DNA from 2 places in the Telluria sp. ZT3P39 genome. Region 1 is predicted to be linked to the other one. Evidence: riboswitches for the same ligand, from Rfam matches in the RefSeq annotation. Region 1 holds a riboswitch; the other holds the start of a gene.
What was found. A riboswitch is a leader RNA that binds a small molecule or an ion and turns the genes downstream of it on or off. The one in region 1 is predicted to bind thiamine pyrophosphate.
Positions count from the first base shown of each region.

Region 2: another riboswitch for thiamine pyrophosphate. It lies ahead of thiC (phosphomethylpyrimidine synthase ThiC); the one in region 1 lies ahead of AC56LR_RS18195 (TonB-dependent siderophore receptor).

Region 1 is NZ_JCASIH010000024.1:47,356-56,890, forward strand. Features, by position in the region: gene pnuC (nicotinamide riboside transporter PnuC) at 5-598, shown strand; gene AC56LR_RS18185 (AAA family ATPase) at 595-1,146, shown strand; gene AC56LR_RS18190 (HDOD domain-containing protein) at 1,210-2,184, shown strand; gene AC56LR_RS18195 (TonB-dependent siderophore receptor) at 2,191-4,320, opposite strand; TPP riboswitch at 4,413-4,518, opposite strand; gene AC56LR_RS18200 (DUF535 family protein) at 4,582-5,553, opposite strand; gene AC56LR_RS18205 (MFS transporter) at 5,927-7,132, opposite strand; gene AC56LR_RS18210 (LysR family transcriptional regulator) at 7,235-8,131, shown strand; gene AC56LR_RS18215 (SdpI family protein) at 8,160-8,810, opposite strand; gene AC56LR_RS18220 (autorepressor SdpR family transcription factor) at 8,819-9,106, opposite strand; gene AC56LR_RS18225 (VOC family protein) at 9,240-9,535, shown strand, end outside.
Region 2 is NZ_JCASIH010000008.1:41,378-50,912, reverse strand. Features, by position in the region: gene AC56LR_RS10375 (valine--tRNA ligase) at 1-62, opposite strand, end outside; gene AC56LR_RS10370 (hypothetical protein) at 411-2,549, shown strand; gene AC56LR_RS10365 (hypothetical protein) at 2,687-2,980, shown strand; TPP riboswitch at 3,063-3,171, shown strand; partial or broken gene thiC (phosphomethylpyrimidine synthase ThiC) at 3,240-5,189, shown strand; gene thiS (sulfur carrier protein ThiS) at 5,189-5,392, shown strand; gene AC56LR_RS10350 (thiazole synthase) at 5,529-6,311, shown strand; gene AC56LR_RS10345 (hydroxymethylpyrimidine/phosphomethylpyrimidine kinase) at 6,311-7,063, shown strand; gene thiE (thiamine phosphate synthase) at 7,088-7,702, shown strand; gene AC56LR_RS10335 (potassium transporter Kup) at 7,790-9,535, shown strand, end outside.

The DNA.
Region 1 (9,535 bases):
CCCCATGAACGAACCGCTTACCCTCGCCGGGCTCACCACCACGCCGCTGGAACTGATTTCCTTCCTGCTGGCGGTCACCACGGTTGCCCTCAACATCCGCCAGAAGCATTGGGCCTGGCTGTTCTCGATTGCGTCGTCCGCCACGTATGCGGTCGTGTTTTTCGAAGCCAGGCTGTATGGCGACATGGGCCTGCAGTTCGTCTTCATCGCCGCCTCGGTGTGGGGCTGGTATCAGTGGCTGCACGGCGCGGGCGACCAGCCGCTGGTGGTGACGCGCTTGAAGCGCGCCGCCTGGGGCTGGGCGATTGCCGCCTGGGTCGCGGGCTTCATCCTGCTGTCTTCTTTTCTTGACCACTATACCGACACCGACGTGCCCCATGCGGATGGCTTCCTGACCGCCGGTAGCCTGGTGGGCCAGCTCCTGCTGGGCCGCAAGAAGGTCGAGAACTGGATCGTCTGGATCGTGGTGGACGTGCTCTACGTCGGCCTGTACGTCTACAAGGGCCTGAACCTGACCGCCTTCCTGTATGCCCTGTTCGTGGTGCTGGCTTACACCGGCCTGCGCGCCTGGTCGAACATCGCAAGGAAGGACGCATGACGGCCCCGGTCCTGCGCATCGCGGTGCTGGGCGCCGAGTCGTCCGGCAAGTCGACGCTGGCCGAGGCGCTGGCCGCGCGCTATCGAACCGTATGGGTGCCCGAATACCTGCGCGAATTCGTCGACCTGCACGCTAGAGTGCCGTTCGAGAGCGACCAGTATCCGATCGCCTGCACGCAGCGCGCGCGCGAAGACGCCGCCGCCGCGCGTGCGGCGCGCTTCCTGTTCTGCGACACCACGCCCCTGATGACGGCACTGTACAGCCGCCAGTACTGGGGCAGGGTGGATCCGCAACTGGCACGCCTGGACAGCCGCCACGACTATGCCTGGACCCTGGTGACGGCGCCCGACAGCCCCTGGGAACCGGACGGCCTGCAGCGTGAATCGGAAGAAGTGCGCCAGAACGTGCACCGGATGCTGGTGCAGACCCTGGCGTCGCGTGGGATCCCCTACCTGCTGCTGGAGGGGGAACTGGACCGCCGGCTGCGGCAGGTAGAAGCATTGCTGGGGCTTCCTGGCAACGCCGCAGGTCAAGGAAACGCTTCTTAGTGCTAGGATTTGTTGCTGTATGGTATTAGAATAATTTTTTTCTTCTACCGATGGCGGTGTACCGTGAAAAAATGGATAGACCGCTTGTTAGGCGGCACCAGCAAGGAGACCGGCACGTCCGCCGGCCCCGGCCCGGCGGCGGTCGTGGACGGCGATGACGCGGTCTCCGATATCGACGCCGCCTTCTACCGCTGGCTGACTGCCTCGAGCCGCGGCAACTCCACCCCCGAAACGGAAGCGGCGATCCTGGCGGAAGTGCGCGCGCTGGCGGACGATCCCGAAAATGCGTCCGGCCTGGTGCCGCGCATTCCGGATTTGATCACGCAACTGCTCAACGCGCTGTCGAACGAGAACATCTCGAGCGCCGCGGTCGCGGCCGAAGTCGGGCGCGACCTGGTGCTGGTCGCCGAAGTGATCCGCGAAGCCAACAGCGCATATTACCGGCCGGTCAAGCCGATCGAGACCCTCGACGGCGCAGTCGCGATGCTGGGCCTGAACGGCCTGCGCATGCTGCTGGCGCGGATCGCCTTCCGGCCGCTGGTGCGGGTCAAGACGCAAGGGGTCGCGCGCGCGGTGGCGCCGAACCTCTGGCGCCATTCCGAACGCTGCGCCTTTGCCGCCAGCGTGATGGCGCCCGGCTTGTCGGCCAGCGTGTTCGAAGCCTACCTGGCCGGCCTGATGCAGAACGTGGGCCTGCAGGTGGCCTTCCAGGTCGCCGACCGCCATGGCGAAGGCAGGGTGCCGGCCTCCGGGGCCTTCGGGATCGAACTGTTTGCCGCCAGCCGCCAGCTGTCGTCGGTGATTGCCCGGCACTGGGACTTCCCGGCCGACGTGGTCGAGGCGATCGCATGCTCGAACGAGCCGGATGCGGCGGCGACGCCGCACCTGGCGCAGGCCCTGGCCCAGGGCGACCGCATCGCCAAGCTGCGCCTGCTGCTCGACGCCGGCGTGATCGAGCCGGAAAGCGCTTTCGTGGCCACCGGTTTGAACGGCTTCCAGCGCCGCTGCCTCGGCAAGCTGGAGGATCTCGGCGATTGAGCGCTGCTAGAAGTCGAACTGGGCCGACAGGCGGAAGGTGCGCGGCACGCCCGGCAGCAGGTAGCCGCCCAGCGACTGCGTCACGTCGCGCCAGTAAAACGTGTCGAACACATTGTCCACGCGGGCGCGCAGGACGGTAGTCATCCTCCCGAACTTCAAGGCGTACGAGCCGCCCAGGCCCGCCACGTGGTAGCCCGGCACCACCGCGCGGTTGGCCGGATCGAAGGCCTTGCTGCCTGAATACTGCCACAGCGCGTCGAGCTTCAGGCCGGCCACCGCCGGCACCGCGTATTCCATCCACGCAGTCGAACGGTACTCCGGCACGTTGGTGACGCGCTTGCCTTCGACATCGGCGTCGCCGGTGCCGGTCTGCTTCGCGTCCAGCGCCATCATCGACAGGCTGTAGTTCAGGTCCGCACCCAGCTTGCCCTGCGCCGCCAGTTCGAGCCCGCGATGCCGTTGCGCGCCGGCGCGGACAAAAGTGCCGGCGGCGTTTACGTATTCCAGGCCCTGCCTGATGTCGAACAGCGCGGCCGAGACCATGACTGCATTGCCCACGACGCCCTTCACGCCCAGCTCCAACTGCTTCGAGCGGCTCGGAGGCAGGGCGGTGTTCTCGTTGGTGGCGCCCATCCCGGCGATGCCGCCGTGCTGCAGGCCGTGGCTGAGCGAACCGTAGACGCTCCAGTCGCGCGCCGGCTTGTAGACCAGCGCCACGCTCGGCAGCACGAAGGCGTCATTGGCCTGGACGCGCGCCTGGCCGATCTCGGCCAGTTCGTCGCGCTCGAGCTTCACGTAACGCAGGCCGGCGTGCAGCGTGAACTGTTCCGACAGCGTGGCGACATCCTGCACGAACAGCGAGGTCTCGCGGTCGGTACGGCGTTCCATCACCGGGCCGGTGGCGGGATTGCCGGGCGCCGGATCGACCTGCAGGTTGTCGTAGATATTGCTGTAGCCGGCGTAGTCGTAGACGTATTCACCGAAGCTGTCGTGGCGTTCGGACATCGCCGCGCCCACCGTCAATGCGTGACGCACCGCGCCAGTGGCCAGGCGGCCCTGCAGCATGGCTTGCGCGCCCCACGGAGTCTTGCGCTCGCCGACGCTCTGGTAGTCGTAGACGTCGTAGTCGCCGTTGGAGCAGTAGCCCGGATAGTAGCCGTCGCCCTCGTTGCTGCAGCCGTAAGGGAAGGCGGTGTAGTCGTCGCGCTCGAACCAGTGCTTGTTGGCGTTGACGGTGGCCGTCCAGTCGGGATTGAGCCGGTATTCGAAGCGCAGGCCGAGATTGCGGCTGGTGGTTTCCACAGGCCGGGTCCAGGCCTGGGCGTTGAGCAGCGTCTTGGGCGACACGCCGGCCGGCAGGGTCTCGTTGCGAATCAACTGGTAGCCCGGTGCGGTGATCTGCGAGCGGTGCTGGTGGTCGAGGTCGAGCGCCAGCAGGACGTCCGGTGCGATTTGCCAGTCGAAGGCGAGGGAGGCGAACTGGCGCTCGCCGTCGGCGCCGCGCACATAGGATTTCAGGCTTTCCGCCGCGGCGTTGAGCCGATAGCCGAAGCGGCGGTCCTCGAAGCGGCCGCCCAGGTCGACCGAGCCGTGCAGGGTGCCGCGTTCGCTCACTTCCACCAGCGCCGAGCGCAGGGGCGAATTGGTCGGGCGCTTGGTCACGAAATTGACCATGCCGCCGGGCGCGGCGACGCCCGCCTGCAGGCCGGCCAGGCCGCGCAGGGTCTCGATGCGTTCCTTGTTTTCGAGCGGGATCTGGGTATCGGCCGGAATCGCGATGCCGTCCTTGCGGTAGCTGGTCGCGTTGTCGAGCGCGAAGCCGCGGATCGAGAACTGTTCGGCATAGCCGACCGCGTTATAGGCGTCGCCCACCGAGGCGTCGAAGCGGGCCGCATCGGTGACGTTGCGGATCGACAGGTCCTGCATCTGGGTGCGGGTCAGGGCGCTGATCGCGGCCGGGGTGTCGAGCAGCGGCGCATCTGAAAAGCCGCCGATGCCGGCGCGGTCGCCGGCGACCCAGCGGCTGCCGGTGACGACCACCGAGGCGACGTTTTCGGTTTGCTGCGCCGACGCGGTTGCGGAGAATGCCTGCAGGACGGCGCAGGCGAGAACGGATTGCTTCAGGTTGAATGTCATGTGTTTGCTCGTCTTCGCGCGCCACGAGAACGATGCGGCGCGCTGCTTTTATGAAAAGCCGGAGCCAACGTGGGGGAAGGGCAAACAAGGTGGGGAACTGCGTTGCGCTTTCCTTCGCTGGCATTATCCAGATCAGGTACGAAGGGTATCTCTCACCCGAATCGTGCAATTGCACGTCCAGGACCCCTAGCGAGGCGGCAGTGTACCACGGTCCCGGGCGGGCGTGGCGAATCTGGCAAGCACCTAGCCTGCAGCGAAGGCTCAGGCTTCCGCAGTCGCGGGCGCCGCCACCGCGCGCGCCGGGGCGCTCACCGCCGGCGCCATGTGGCGCAGCATGGTGGAACGGGTGGAGTCGCCGATAGCGCGCCAGTATTCGCGCCGCTGCGCCGCGCGCTTGCGGTGCTTGGACGGCATCTCGGACAGCGGCTTGAGGTAGAAGGGCAGCGGCACCAGGTAGCTGCGGCCCGGCATCTCGACGCCGCCCAGCACCTTCCAGAAGCCGTCGTAGGCGTTCTCGAAATGCTTGGTGTCGAGCGGATTGTAGGCGATGTGCGAGGTGCACTTGATGGCCACCACGCGGTCGATGCCCACCGCCTGCGCCACGCCCTGCATGGCGGCGAAGCAGAAGAAGCTCGGCGAATTGTTCGGGAAGGTTTCTTCGAAGGCGGCGAAGGCGGCGCCGGAATCAAGCCAGCGGCCCTGGTTGCGCGTGACGAAAGGCACCGTGGGCAGTTCAACGCCGGCCAGCTGACCATCGACCCAGCTATACGACAGGCGGTGCAGGTACTTGCCGTCGGCAACCAGCGAGATGGTGAGGTCGCCTTCGGCATCGCTGCGCGGCGCCATTTCCAGGCGCAGCAGGAACTCGTGCTCGCCGCTTTCCAGCTGCGCCTGGTGCTGCCACAGCGTGAGGCCGCCGCTGCCGTACACCAGCTGGTGATAGGCGTTGCTGAAGGTCGTGTCTTCGAAGCGGTAATGCGACAGCGCACACTGCACGCGCTGGCGCGCGCTCAGGTCTTTGGCCAGGTAGCTGCGATGGCTCAGGTGGTGGAACAGGTCGTCGTTGGGCGCGGCCGCGACGAAGCGGCGCACCAGGTCGAGACGGCACAGGGCCTGGTGCTCGCGCCAGTAGCGCAGCACGCGCAGGCTGCGCGCGATGCTGAGCATCCAGGAAGCGGGCGTGTACTGGCTGCGGCGGGCAAGCCAATGCTTGGTCAGGTGAGCGAAGATCATGCGGGGCGCTCCATTCGGCGTAAAGTTGCGGGCGCGGAAAGCGCGCCCCTGTCTTTAACTCGATGCCCGTCACGGATGACGGGCTGCCTTTGCGGAAAGTTAATTCCGCAAAGCATTATCTGCCGAAACGCTAGCTTGTGCCCGGATAGTGCAAAAGGAAGGAGGAGCTGAAACCTGGGTCAGAAGAGGCGGTCATGTGGTCTCTCTCGATTGTTTGACTTTTTATTTTCGCCTGACAGGCAGTACAAGACTACCATGTTTGTGCGGCGCCACGCTGCCAATTCATCACCGCTCATTGCGCCAGGCCGAAACACCCCGGAGGAGCGCGATGGTGGAAGAACTTTTTTGCTGGCCTTCGCCTCCGGCGCGCTGATCAATGGCTGGCGACGGCGGCGCTGCGCGGTGGTTTGCCTGGTGCGCCGTCGCGGTGGTCGAGCCAGCTGGCCAGGGTGGTGAGGGCAAAGGCGCCGGTCACGATCAGGGAGCCGATCCAGGGCGTGGCCATCAGTCCCAAGCGCTCGACGACCAGGCCGCCGCCCCAGGCGCCCAGCGCGATGCCGACATTGAAGGCGGCGATGTTCAGGCCGGATGCCACGTCCACCGCGTCCGGCGCATCGCGTTCGGCGCGCTGCACCACATACACCTGCAGGCCCGGCACGTTGCCGAAGGCGACCGCGCCCCAGGCCAGCACCGTGAGCAGCACCAGCGGTTTGCTCGGCGCGGTGAAGGCCAGCGCCAGCAGCACGAGGGCCAGCAGCGCGAACACGATCTGCAGCGCGGCCAATGGACCCTTGCGGTCGGCCAGCTTGCCGCCCCAGATATTCCCGGCCGCGACCGAGACGCCATACACCAGCATCACCAGCCCCACGCTGGACGCCGCGAAGCCAGAAACCTCCTGCAGGATCGGTGCGAGATAAGTGAAGGCGATGAAGGAGCCGCCGTAGCCGAGGGTGGTGATGGCATACACCAGCAGCAGGCGCGGCTTGCGCAGCACGGCCAGCTGGGTCAACAGGCTGGACGGCTTGCTGCCGGCGATGTTCGAGGGCACCAGGATCCAGCTGCCGATCATGGCGACCACGCCCAGCAGCGACACGGCGAGGAAAGTCGCCTGCCAGCCGAAATGCTGGCCGATGAAGGTCCCGAGCGGCACGCCGGTAACAAGGGCCACGGTCAGGCCGGTGAACATCAGGGCGATCGCGCTGGCCGCTTTTTCCTTCGGCACCAGGCTGGTGGCGATGGTCGAACCGATCGAGAAGAACACGCCGTGCGCCAGCCCGGTGAGCACGCGCGCCGCCATCAGGGCCGCATAGCCGGGCGCCATCCAGGCCACCAGGTTCCCGACGGTGAACAGCATCATCAGGCCGATCAGGAGCTGCTTGCGCGGGATACGGCCGGTGAGCGCGGTGAGCACCGGCGCGCCGATGGCCACGCCCAGCGCGTACAGGCTCACCAGGAGGCCGGCGGAAGGCACCGACACGCCGAGGCTGGCGGCGATGGTGGGAATCAGGCCGACGATGACGAATTCGGTGGTCCCGATGGCGAAAGCGCTGAGTGTCAGCGCCCAGAGTGCAAGTGGCATGGAGTGCTCCTGGTGCGGTTGTAGTGAGGGGTGCAGTGTGCTGCGCCGCAAGCAGAAGAAAAATGCCCTGGCGTACAATTGACTTTTGACCCGGAGTCACAAATGATCGATGTAGAGGCCTTGATTGCATTTTCCGCAGTCATAGATGCCGGTTCGTTCTCGGCCGCTGCCGAGCGCCTCGGGCAGACGCCCTCGGGCGTCTCGCGCACGATCTCGCGCCTCGAGGACCACCTGGGCATGACCCTGATGCACCGCACGACGCGGCGCCTGCAACTGACGGAAGAGGGAAGCTGGCTGCTGGGGCGGGCGCGCAGCCTGCTGGCCGATCTCGCCAACACCGAGCTGGAAGCGGCCGCGCGCCGGTCGCAGCCGGCGGGACTGGTGCGGGTGAATGCGGCGACCCCGGCGCTCGACCACCTGCTCGCGCCGCTGGTGGCCGAGTTCATGGACGCTTACCCACTGGTGCAGCTCGAACTGGTCAGCGGCGAGACCTATGTGGACCTGATCGAAGAGCGCGCCGACCTGGCGATCCGCATCGGCGCGCTGCCCGATTCCACGCTCAACGCGCGCCGCCTCGGCACGACGCGCTTGCGCGTGCTGGCCGCGCCGGCGTATCTCGAGAAGCATGGGACGCCGCCGGATGCCGCATCGTTGAAAGCGCATCGGACCCTGGGATTCACGGCGCCGGCGTCGCTCAATACCTGGCCGCTGCAGCACGCCGGCGGGGAAGGGTGGACGGTGACGCCGGCGGTGACGGCATCGAGCGGCGAGACGGTGCGCCACCTGGCGCTGGGCGCGGCGGGGATTGCGTCGCTGTCGGATTTCCTGACGCGGGCCGATGTGGCGCAGGGGCGGCTGGTGCCGGTACTGGAGGGGGCGACCCTGGGGTGGACGCAGCCGGTGTGGGCGGTGTTCTACAGGCAGGGAGCCCTGGCGCCGCGGGTGGCGGCGCTGGTGGATTTCCTGGTGCGGCGCTTGCAGGGCGTGCTGGATCGGTGAACAAAGCAGGCACTGCCGAAAACGCGGCTTACGCCTCCAGCGTCCCGGCCCGTTCCAGGCGCTTGTAATACACCAGCGAGTACCCCACCGGCACCAGCGCCCCGACAGCCAGCGCCACCAGCGCCACCAGGGTCGGCCACCCGGACAGCACCGCGATCAAGGCCACCACCCCGCCCGCCACCATGGTCTTGGCCGCGAACCGGTGCGTCGCATACCACACGCGTTCATTGGCCAGCGTCCAGGGCGTCCGCACGCCGAGCCAGAAATTGCGGCGCACCTTGCCCGTCACGTTACCGGCCAGGATGAAGAACATGCCAAGGCCGCCCAGCATGGCGCGGTCGACGTTGAAGCCGGGCTTCCAGGCGCCCCACAGGTGCACGCACTGCAGGTAGGCGAAGCAGGACACGGTGACCATGCCGACATACCACCAGGTCGATTCGAACTCCTCCACCGCGAAGCGTTTCGGCGAGAGCCTGGGCAGCACCAGCCACAGCACGCCCGACCCGAGCATGACGGCCGAATACAGCAGCACCATCGAACGCGGGCCCCAGCGGTCGGCCTCGCCGTCGGCATTCCAGTGCACCGGGATCAGGGACGGCAGTTCCGGATACAGCGCCAGCACCAGGTTCAGGGTCAACAGCGCCACGGCCAGGAACAGCAGCAGGAATCGCTTCGACATCGGTTTCTTCATTGTTTGTCTCCCTTGGCGCCGCGCGCCATGTCCATCGACCAGGCCAGCACGTCCTCGAGCACCGTGGTGTCGAGCGCATACCAGATGGTCTGCCCGTCGCGCCGGCTGGTAATCAGGCCGGCGGCCTTGAGCACCGCAAAATGGTGCGACACGGTGGGCTTGGTCATGTCGAACCTTGCCGCCACGTCGCCCGCGCTCATCTCTTCACTGCGCAGCAGGCGCAGGATCTCGCGCCGCGTCGGATCGGCGATCGCCTTGAAGACCTCGTTCAGCGGTCCCGCCATGTTTGATCGTTCTCTAATTAGATGAATGTCTAAATACTAGCCGCAGCATGCGCCCGGGTCAAGCCTTTTGGAGATTGCCTGAACCTTCAGTCGGGGCTAAGGTCATTAAGCTTGTCCAACCCGAGGAGATGCCATGAATGCCCCCCAATCCGCAGTCAAGCCCGTCGAAGACGGCATGCACACCGTCACCCCGCACCTGGTCTGCGCCGGCGCGGCCGAGGCCATCGACTTCTACCGGCGCGCCTTCGGCGCCGAAGAGATCATGCGCCTGCCCGGTCCGGGCGGCCTGCTGGCCCACGCGGCCGTACGCATCGGCGATTCGACCGTGATGCTGATGGACGAGTTTCCCGACTGGGACGCCATCGGCCCAAGCACGCTGGGCGGCTCGCCGGTCACGATCCACCTGGCCGTGCCCCACGTCGACCAGCT
Region 2 (9,535 bases), on a different contig from region 1:
TCCCACTCGGCACGCCAGTGTTGTTCAATGTCGGCGGGCTCGAAAGACTTGGCTAATTCCATAATATGCGGGCGATTGAATTTGAGAAAAAAACCATTATAGGTCACCTTCCAGCGCCCGCCTATTCCCGGCAGCGGCGCGGCGCGGCGGCCCCGTCCGCCGCCCGGCGTCAGCCGCGCGCCCCGTCCTTTTCGCAAACTGACGTCTTCTTGATCCAGCTCATATCGGATGTCGAATCGCCTCCAATTGTTGCGGACTCGACAAATCGCTTCCTTCTTCTTCCTGTCCAAAGAAGATGTTCATTCCATGGAGAGGGAATCTGTGTCGTCGCAGCAGCGTCCGGGCGAAGTCGGCAAGGCGTATTCGTCTGCCGCCGCGCCGGATACGAGTGGTCCGTGAAGGAGAAGAACATGTCGCAACTAGATCCCACCGGCGTGGAATCCGCCGGCGATGAGCGCCTGGCCGATAGCGCCGGTGGCCAGCTCACCTATGAAGAAATATCCGGCCTGAGTAATAGCGAGCTGGGCCTCGCCGAATTGTCCGCCGCGCCAGACGCGGCGGCGCCGGTCATGGCGCCGCCGGGGACGATGCCCGTACCGCAGGCGCCCGGCATGCCGGCGCCCCGGCCGCCGCTGGCGGGCCTGCATCTGCCGACCATACGCAAGGCGGTCAGCGGCTGCTACGCCGGCAGCGCCGGCGCCTACCAGGTCGAACTGCGCGTCGATATCGACCGCACCCGGCCCATGAAGCGGGTGAGCGGAGACTTTTTCCAGGTCATGGGCCGCACCCTGTCGTATTACGGCTCGTTCGTGGTCGACGCACCGGTCGTCACGGCGACCGCAACCCAGTATGTGATCAGGGGCAGCGGCCGCTTTACCTTCGGCAGCAGCGCGCCGACCGTCCAGGTGACCATCCCGCGGGTGCAGCTGTTCCAGCCCCAGGGCGCGGCCACCCTGCAGTTCTTTACCGCGGCAAACGCGCCCGGGGCCGCCTACCAGTGTGCCTTCCAGTCCGGCTATTTCCGCACGGTGCGGATCGAGACCGACAGCGTATCCGACCTCACGACGCCCGTGTTCACCAGCTACGACACCGGCGCCCTGGCCTCGGGCGGCAGCGGGCGCACACTGGGCGTCGCCTCGGCATTTGCCGAGGCAGGTATCGCGATGGCGCCGACCGCGGGCGGCAATGTGATCGATGTCAGCGGCGCCGGCACCGACGCCTCATGGAGCGATGCCGAGCTGCACGCCTCGATGCAGCAGCATTTTTCCCTGTGGGCCGACCTGCCGCAATGGTGCGTCTGGCAGGTGGCGGCGCAGTTGCACGACGAGGGGCCGCTGTTGTACGGCATCATGTTCGATCTGGCCGGCAAGGAGCGCCAAGGCTGCGCCGTGTTCCATGCCGGCATCGGCGGCACCAGTGCCGAAAAGCAGCGCGACCAGCTCTACACCTATGTGCACGAGCTCGGCCACTGCTTCAACCTGCTGCACTCGTGGCAAAAACACCTGGCCTCGCCACCGGCGGCAAGCCGGCCGGAGTCGCTGTCCTGGATGAATTACCCCTGGAAATATCCAAAAGGTAGCGCGGCTGCTTACTGGAGCAATTTCGATTTCCGCTTCGACGACGAAGAACTGATCCACCTGCGCCACGGCTTCCGCAACGACATCATCATGGGCGGCAGCGGTTTCGGGGCCGGGGCCGCGCTGGGCCGCGAGATCATGGCCGACCCGATCGAGGACGGCTCGGGCCTGGCGCTGAGCATCTCGACGCACCAGAAAAGCTTCGCGCTGGGCGAACCGGTCGTGCTCGAACTGAAACTGCGGACAACCGACACGCGCGGACGGCGCGCCCACACCTGGCTGCATCCCAACCACGGCCTGGTGCATGTCGTCATCAGCAAGCCGGGCGGGGAGGTGGTTGCCTACGAACCGCTGATCGACCACCTGGTCGGCGACCGCCAGACCGTTCTCGGCGCGAACGACGAAATCCGGGAGAGCGCCTATATCGGCTACGGCAAGGGCGGCTTCTATTTCGAGCAGCCTGGACAATACCGGGTGCGCGCCGCCTATTCGGCGCTCGATGGATCCCAGGTGCTATCGGATATTCTGACGGTGCGCGTGCGCTATCCGGTGACCGAGGCGGGCGAGCACCTGGCCGAACTGTTCATGGGCGAAGACCAGGGTTCGCTGCTCTACCTGCTGGGCTCGGACAACCCGACCCTGCGCGCGGGCAACGCGGCCTTCGACGAAGTGCTCGACCGGTATGCCGATGACCCGTTGGCCACCTACGCGCGGCTGGTCAAGGGCGTCAACGCCGCGCGCACCTTCAAGACGATCAGGGCCGAAAACCCGACCCGTATCGATGTGCGCAGCGCCAAGCCGGACGAAAGCGTCGCCTTGCTGTCCGCCGCGGCCGGATCGCACGTGCTCGACCCCGTGTCCACCGGCACGGCGCTCAATTGCCTGGCCGCGTCCCAGGCGCGGATGGGCGACGACGAGAGCGCCAGGATGACCCTGCAGACGTTTTCGGCGATGTCGATCAGGAAGTCGTGAACGGGGACGGCATGTCGCCCCGTTGCTGGATCGCGGTGCCGGTATTGTGCGCCGTGTTGTCGGGACAGGCGTGTGCGCCCCGTGCGCCGGGCCTGTCCGCATCTATCATTGCAGTCAACCAGGAAGCGAGGGCGGTCATGACATTACGGGTAAGGCTGGGCGACGGATTTCAGAACAATACCGTCAGCCTGCGCGTGAATGGCGAGCAGGTGTTCCACAAGTCCGGGGTCACCACCGACCTGCGGATCTCGCGCGCCGACAGCGTCGACCTGCCGGTCGGCACCTCAATCATGCGGCTGGAGGTATCGGTGGACGGGGGCCCGAGCGCGGTCAAGGAGATCACGCCGGCCCTGACGCCTTTTGTCGATGCCAATGTGGTCGACGGCAGGCTCGAACTGCAGGCGCTGCCGAGCGAGACGCCGATGCTGTAGAACCCGGACCATTCCGGGCCGGAGCTTGCGGCTTGTAAGTACAAGTTTGCCTGGGCTATAATCCGGCCGTTGCCGAAACGGCAGCACACGCTAGGGGTCCTGCGCATGCATATCGAAGCATGCGCGGGTGAGAAATACCCTCCGAACCTGATCTGGATAATGCCAGCGAAGGGAAGCAGTCGGTACGGCGGCCGTGCGCATGCGCACAGGTCTCGCCACACCCGATGAATCCTTTGCTGGCTCCTCGCAAAGGAGCCACATGAATGCACCACTCGCCGCCGCCCTGACGGCAGCGCTTCCCCACTCGAACAGTTTCGATGCCGCGACCGCCACGGTCGACAGCGCGGCCATCGCGCCCTTCCCGAACTCGCGCAAGGTCTATATCGAAGGCAGCCGCCCCGACATCCGGGTGCCGATGCGCGAGATCGCCCAAGCGCCCACGCCCGGCAGCTTTGGCGGCGAGCCGAACCCGCCGCTGTTCGTCTATGACACTTCCGGTCCCTACACCGACCCGGCCGCCGCCATCGACCTGCGCTGTGGATTGAAGTCGCCGCGCCTGCCCTGGATCCGCGAACGCGCCGATACCGAGGAACTGGCGGGGCCGAGCTCCGTCTACGGCCAGGCGCGCCTTACCGATCCGGCGCTCAGCGCGCTGCGCTTCAAGCTGCAGCGCAAGCCGCGCCGCGCGCTGCCCGGCCGCAACGTCACGCAAATGCACTACGCGCGGCAAGGCATCATCACGCCCGAGATGGAATTCGTGGCCCTGCGCGAGAACCTGCGGCGCCGCGAATACCTCGCGTCCCTCGGCGGGTCGGGCCCGATCGGCGCGCGCATGGCCGGCCTGCTGGGCCGCCAGCATCCGGGCCAGTCTTTCGGCGCCAGCATCCCGCCGGAGATCACGCCCGAATTCGTGCGCAGCGAACTGGCGCGCGGCCGCGCCATCATCCCGGCCAACATCAACCATCCGGAAGTCGAGCCGATGATCATCGGCCGTAACTTCCTGGTCAAGATCAACGCCAACATCGGCAACTCGGCGGTCACGTCCTCGATCGGCGAGGAAGTCGAGAAGATGACCTGGGCGATCCGCTGGGGCGCCGACAACGTGATGGACCTGTCGACCGGCAAGCATATCCACGAGACGCGCGAATGGATCATCCGGAATTCCCCGGTGCCGATCGGCACGGTGCCACTCTACCAGGCGCTGTAAAAGGTGAACGGCAAGGCCGAAGACCTCACCTGGGAGATCTACCGCGACACCCTGATCGAACAGGCGGAGCAGGGCGTCGACTATTTCACCATCCACGCCGGCGTGCGCCTGGCCTATGTGCCGATGACGGCGAAGCGCCTGACCGGCATCGTCTCGCGCGGCGGCTCGATCATGGCCAAGTGGTGCCTGGCCCACCACCGCGAATCCTTCCTCTACACGCATTTCGAGGACATCTGCGCCATCATGAAGGCCTATGACGTGTCGTTCAGCCTGGGCGACGGCCTGCGCCCCGGCTCGATCTTCGACGCCAACGACGAGGCCCAGCTGGCCGAACTCAAGACCCTCGGCGAACTCACGCAGGTCGCCTGGCGCCACGACGTCCAGACCATGATCGAAGGCCCCGGCCACGTGCCGCTGCACCTGATCAAGGAGAACATGGACCTGCAACTGGAGCAGTGCAGCGAGGCGCCGTTCTACACGCTCGGACCGCTCACCACCGACATCGCACCCGGCTATGACCACATCACCTCCGGCATCGGCGCGGCCACGATCGGCTGGTACGGCACCGCCATGCTGTGCTACGTCACGCCCAAGGAACACCTCGGCCTGCCCGATAAGGCCGACGTCAAGGACGGCATCATCACCTACAAGATCGCTGCCCATGCCGCCGACCTGGCCAAGGGCCACCCTGGCGCACAGATGCGCGACAACGCACTGTCGAAAGCCCGCTTCGAATTCCGCTGGGACGACCAGTTCAACCTGGGGCTCGATCCGGACAAGGCGCGCGCCTTCCACGACGCGACCCTGCCCAAGGAGTCGAGCAAGGCGGCCCATTTCTGCTCGATGTGCGGGCCGCATTTCTGCTCGATGAAGATCACCCAGGAAGTACGCGCCTATGCGGCCGCCAATGGCATGGATGAGCAGGCCGCCCTGGCCCAAGGCCTGCAGGAAAAGGCGATCGAATTCGTCAAGGGCGGCGCCCGTTTGTACCGGGAGGCCTGATGCCGGCGATCGAATTGAACGGCGCGCCTTTCCACGTGCCGGCCGGGCAGTCGCTGCAGGAGCTGGCCGGGGAGCTTGGGCTGGCGGGGCAGCCGGTGGCGGTGGCGGTGAACCGCGAAGTGGTGCCGCGCGAAGCGTGGCCGGCCCGGCGCTTGCGTGCCAGCGACAAAGTAGACATCGTCCGCGCCATCGGCGGCGGCTGATCAACGGGTTTCGTAGGGTGGGCGGGTTTCCCGCCCGCGCGCTCAACCAGTGCGTGATTCGAGCATGCGCAACACAGAGCGAGCACGGTTTGAACGCGCGGGCGGCGAAGCCGCCCACCCTACATAAAGGACAACAATGAACGAAGACTTCCTCACCATCGCCGGCCGCCGCTACGCCTCGCGCCTCCTGGTCGGCAGCGGCAAATACCGCGACCTCGCCCAGACCCGCGAAGCCACCCTGGCGGCCGGCGCCGAGATCGTCACGGTGGCGATCCGCCGCGTGAACATCGGCCAGGACCGCAACACGCCGAACCTGCTCGACGTGCTGCCTCTCGATGAATTCACCATCCTGCCCAACACGGCCGGCTGCTTCAACGCGAACGACGCGGTTTACACGCTGCAGATGGCGCGCGAGCTGCTGGACGGGCGCAAGCTGGTCAAGCTCGAAGTGCTGGGCGACCCGGCCAGCTTGTTCCCGCACATGCCCGAAACCTTGAAAGCCGCCGAAACCCTGGTGCGCGACGGCTTCGACGTGATGGTCTATTGCAGCGACGATCCGGTGCAGGCCCGCATCCTGCAGGAGATCGGCTGCGTCGCGGTGATGCCGCTGGCATCGCTGATCGGTTCGGGCATGGGCATCCTGAACCCGTGGAACCTGGGGCTGATCATCGAGCAGGCCAGGGTGCCGGTGCTGGTCGATGCCGGCGTCGGCACGGCCTCGGATGCGGCCATCGCGATGGAGCTGGGCTGCGACGGCGTGTTGATGAACAGCGCGATCGCCGGCGCGCGCGACCCGGTGCGGATGGCGCGCGCGATGCGCCATGCTGTGCTGGCCGGCCGCGAAGCGCACCTGGCGGGGCGCATGCCGAAGCGTTTCGCCGCGGCGCCGTCCTCCCCGGTCGAAGGCGTCGTCGCCTGATGGTGCCCACCGTACTGGTGTTCGCCGGACTCGATCCCGGCGGCGGGGCGGGCCTGGCGGCGGACATCGCCGCCATCGGCGCGCTCGGGGCGCATGCGCTGCCGGTGGCGACGGCCCTCACGGTGCAGGACAACAACCGCGTGCACGAGGTGCAGCCGGTCGATGCCGGCTTCATGCTGCGCCAGGCCGATGCGCTGATCGACACCTGCAGCATCGACGCGGTGAAGATCGGCATCCCGGGCAGCCGGGAGAACGCGGCGGCGATCGCCGCGCTGCTGCGCCAGCTGCGCCTCGCCGACCCCGGCCTGCCGGTGGTGCTCGACCCGGTGTTGGCAAGCGGCCACGGCGACCTGTTGGGCCGGGGCGATGCCCTGGCCGCCCTGGCCGAACTGCTGCCCTTAGCGACCGTGCTGGTGCCGAACCTGCCGGAAGCGCTGGCCCTCGGGGCGTTCGACGCCATGCCCTGCGAGCACGTGTTCGTCACCGGCGGCCATGGCGACGGCGACATCATCCTGAACCGCTGGCTGCGCGGCGGCGTCGAAGAGCGGATCTGGCGCCTGCCACGCCTGCCGCACACCTACCATGGCAGCGGCTGCACCCTGGCCGCCGCCATCGCCGCCCGGCTGGCGCTGGGCGACCCGCTCGGGCAGGCGCTCGAGCGCGCGCAGGACTACTGCCACCAGACCCTGGCCCATGCCTTCTGGATCGCCCCCGGCCAGCGCATCCCGCGCCGCATCCTCCACACCCACTGAAAGACCGCATTGAACACCCACGCCCTGCAAGGACTCTACCTGCTCACGCCCGACTGGCTTGATACCGACCGCCTGCTGGCCGTCACCGAGACCGCGCTGGCCGCCGGCGCCGCGCTGCTGCAATACCGGAACAAGCGCGCCAGCCCGGCGCTGCGGGCGGAGCAGGGCGCCGCCCTGCTGGCGCTGTGCCGCCGCCATGGCCGGCCGCTCGTCATCAACGACCACCTCGACCTGTGCCTCGACCTCGGCGCCGACGGCGTGCACCTGGGCGGCACGGACGTCCCGGTCGCCGAGGCGCGCGCGCTGCTCGGCCCCGGCGCGATCATCGGCGCGTCCTGCTACGGCGAACTGAAACTGGCCGAGGCGGCCCAGCAGGCCGGCGCCAGCTATGTGGCCTTCGGCGGCTTCCATCCGTCGCCGGTGAAGAAGTACAGCTTCGTCACGCCGCCGCAGCTGGTCGACGTCTGGCGCGACCGCGTCGCCCTGCCGATGGCGGTCATCGGCGGCATGACGCCGGACAACGCCGCGCCGTTGGTCAGGCGCGGCGCAGCCATGGTGGCTGCGATTACCAGCGTGTACGCGGCAAGCGACCCGGCGGCGGCGGTGCGCGCATTCCGCGCGCTGCTCGATTCTGCATGAAAGAAAGTTGTTCCTTCGTCCCCTACGCGGCGTCGTGTTCGGATCGGTAACGTTACAATGTAATAACGTTTATCTAAGGACAATGAAATGAGTACACCACAGGGCAATCGGAACGGGGTGGCCGCCCTCACCCTGGGGGCGATTGGCGTTGTTTACGGCGATATCGGGACCAGCCCGCTGTACACCCTCAAGGAGGTGTTCGCGCCTGCCCACGGCATCGCGGTGACGCCCGCAAACGTCATCGGGGTCATCTCGCTGATCCTTTGGTGCCTCATCATCGTGATCTCGCTGAAATACGTGACCCTGGTATTAAAGGCGGACAACCATGGCGAGGGCGGCATCATGGCCCTGACCGCGTTGGCATTGAAATCCGTGACCCAAAATTCGCGCTTCTACTATCCGGTGATGCTGATCGGGATGATAGGGGCGGGCCTGTTCTTCGGGGATGGCATCATCACGCCGGCGATTACCGTTCTTTCATCGATCGAAGGCATCGAAGTCGCGACCCCGGCCTTCAAACCGTATGTGATTCCCTTGACCCTCACCGTGCTGGCGGTCCTGTACTGGGCCCAGCATCGGGGAACGGGCGGGATCGGCAAATGGTTCGGTCCGATCGTCCTGGTCTGGTTCACCACGCTCGCGGCGATGGGAGTCGTGAATATCATCGAAGGCCCGCAGATCCTGGCCGCCCTCAATCCATTGCACGCGGCGCGCTTCCTGCTCGATAACGGATGGTTCGCGTTCGTCGCGCTGGGCGCCGTGGTGCTGGCCCTGACGGGGGCGGAGGCACTGTATGCCGATATGGGCCACTTCGGCCGCAAGCCGGTCCGCCTTGCCTGGTTTTCGGTGGTCTTTCCCGCCCTCGCGCTGAACTATCTCGGGCAAGGAGCGGTGCTGATCGCCAACCCTGCGGCAGCGTCCAACCCGTTCTTCAACCAGCTCGGCGCGTGGAGCATCTATCCACTGGTGGCACTGTCGACGGTGGCCGCCGTCGTCGCCTCCCAGGCGACCATCTCGGGCGCGTTTTCGGTCGCCCAGCAGGCGATTTCGCTGGGATTCCTGCCCCGGATGCGCATCGTCCACACATCGCATCAGGAAAAAGGGCAGATCTACATCCCGCTGGTGAACTGGCTGCAGTTTGGCGCCGTGGTCTTCGCCGTGGTCGCATTCGGTTCGTCGACCAACCTGGCTTCCGCCTACGGTATCGCGGCAACGGCGACCATGTTGACGACGACGCTGCTCACCTTCTTCGTCGTCCGCTACGGATGGAACTATTCCACGTTGATCGCCGTTGCGGCCACGCTGTTTTTCCTGGTGTTCGACGTGACCCTGTTTGCGTCGACCAGCCTCAAGATCGTGAGCGGGGGCTGGTTTACGTTGTTGATCAGTTTTTTCATGGTGACCATCATGCTCACCTGGCGCAAAGGTCGGGAACTGGTGTTCGAGAACGTCAAGCGGCACCTGCTGCCGTTGCAGGAATTCCTCGAGAGCCTGTTCGCTGCACCGCCACATCGCGTGCCGGGAACGGCCATTTACTTCCGCGCCGAAGGCGACGGCGTGCCGCATGCAATGCTGCATAACCTGCTGCATAACAAAGTCTTGCATGAGCGCGTCGTTTTCCTGACCGTGCAGGCCACCGATATCCCGACCGTTCCAGCGGGAGAGCGTCTCGAAGTCGCAGAGCTCGGCCACAACTGCTATCAGGTCAACCTGTCCTACGGCTTTACCGATCCGCGTGACGTTCCCGCCGACCTTGAAAACGCAGCAGGCCTGGGTTTGCGCTTCGATCCCATGAGCACGTCGTATTTCATCGCCCGGCAGACGGTCATCGCG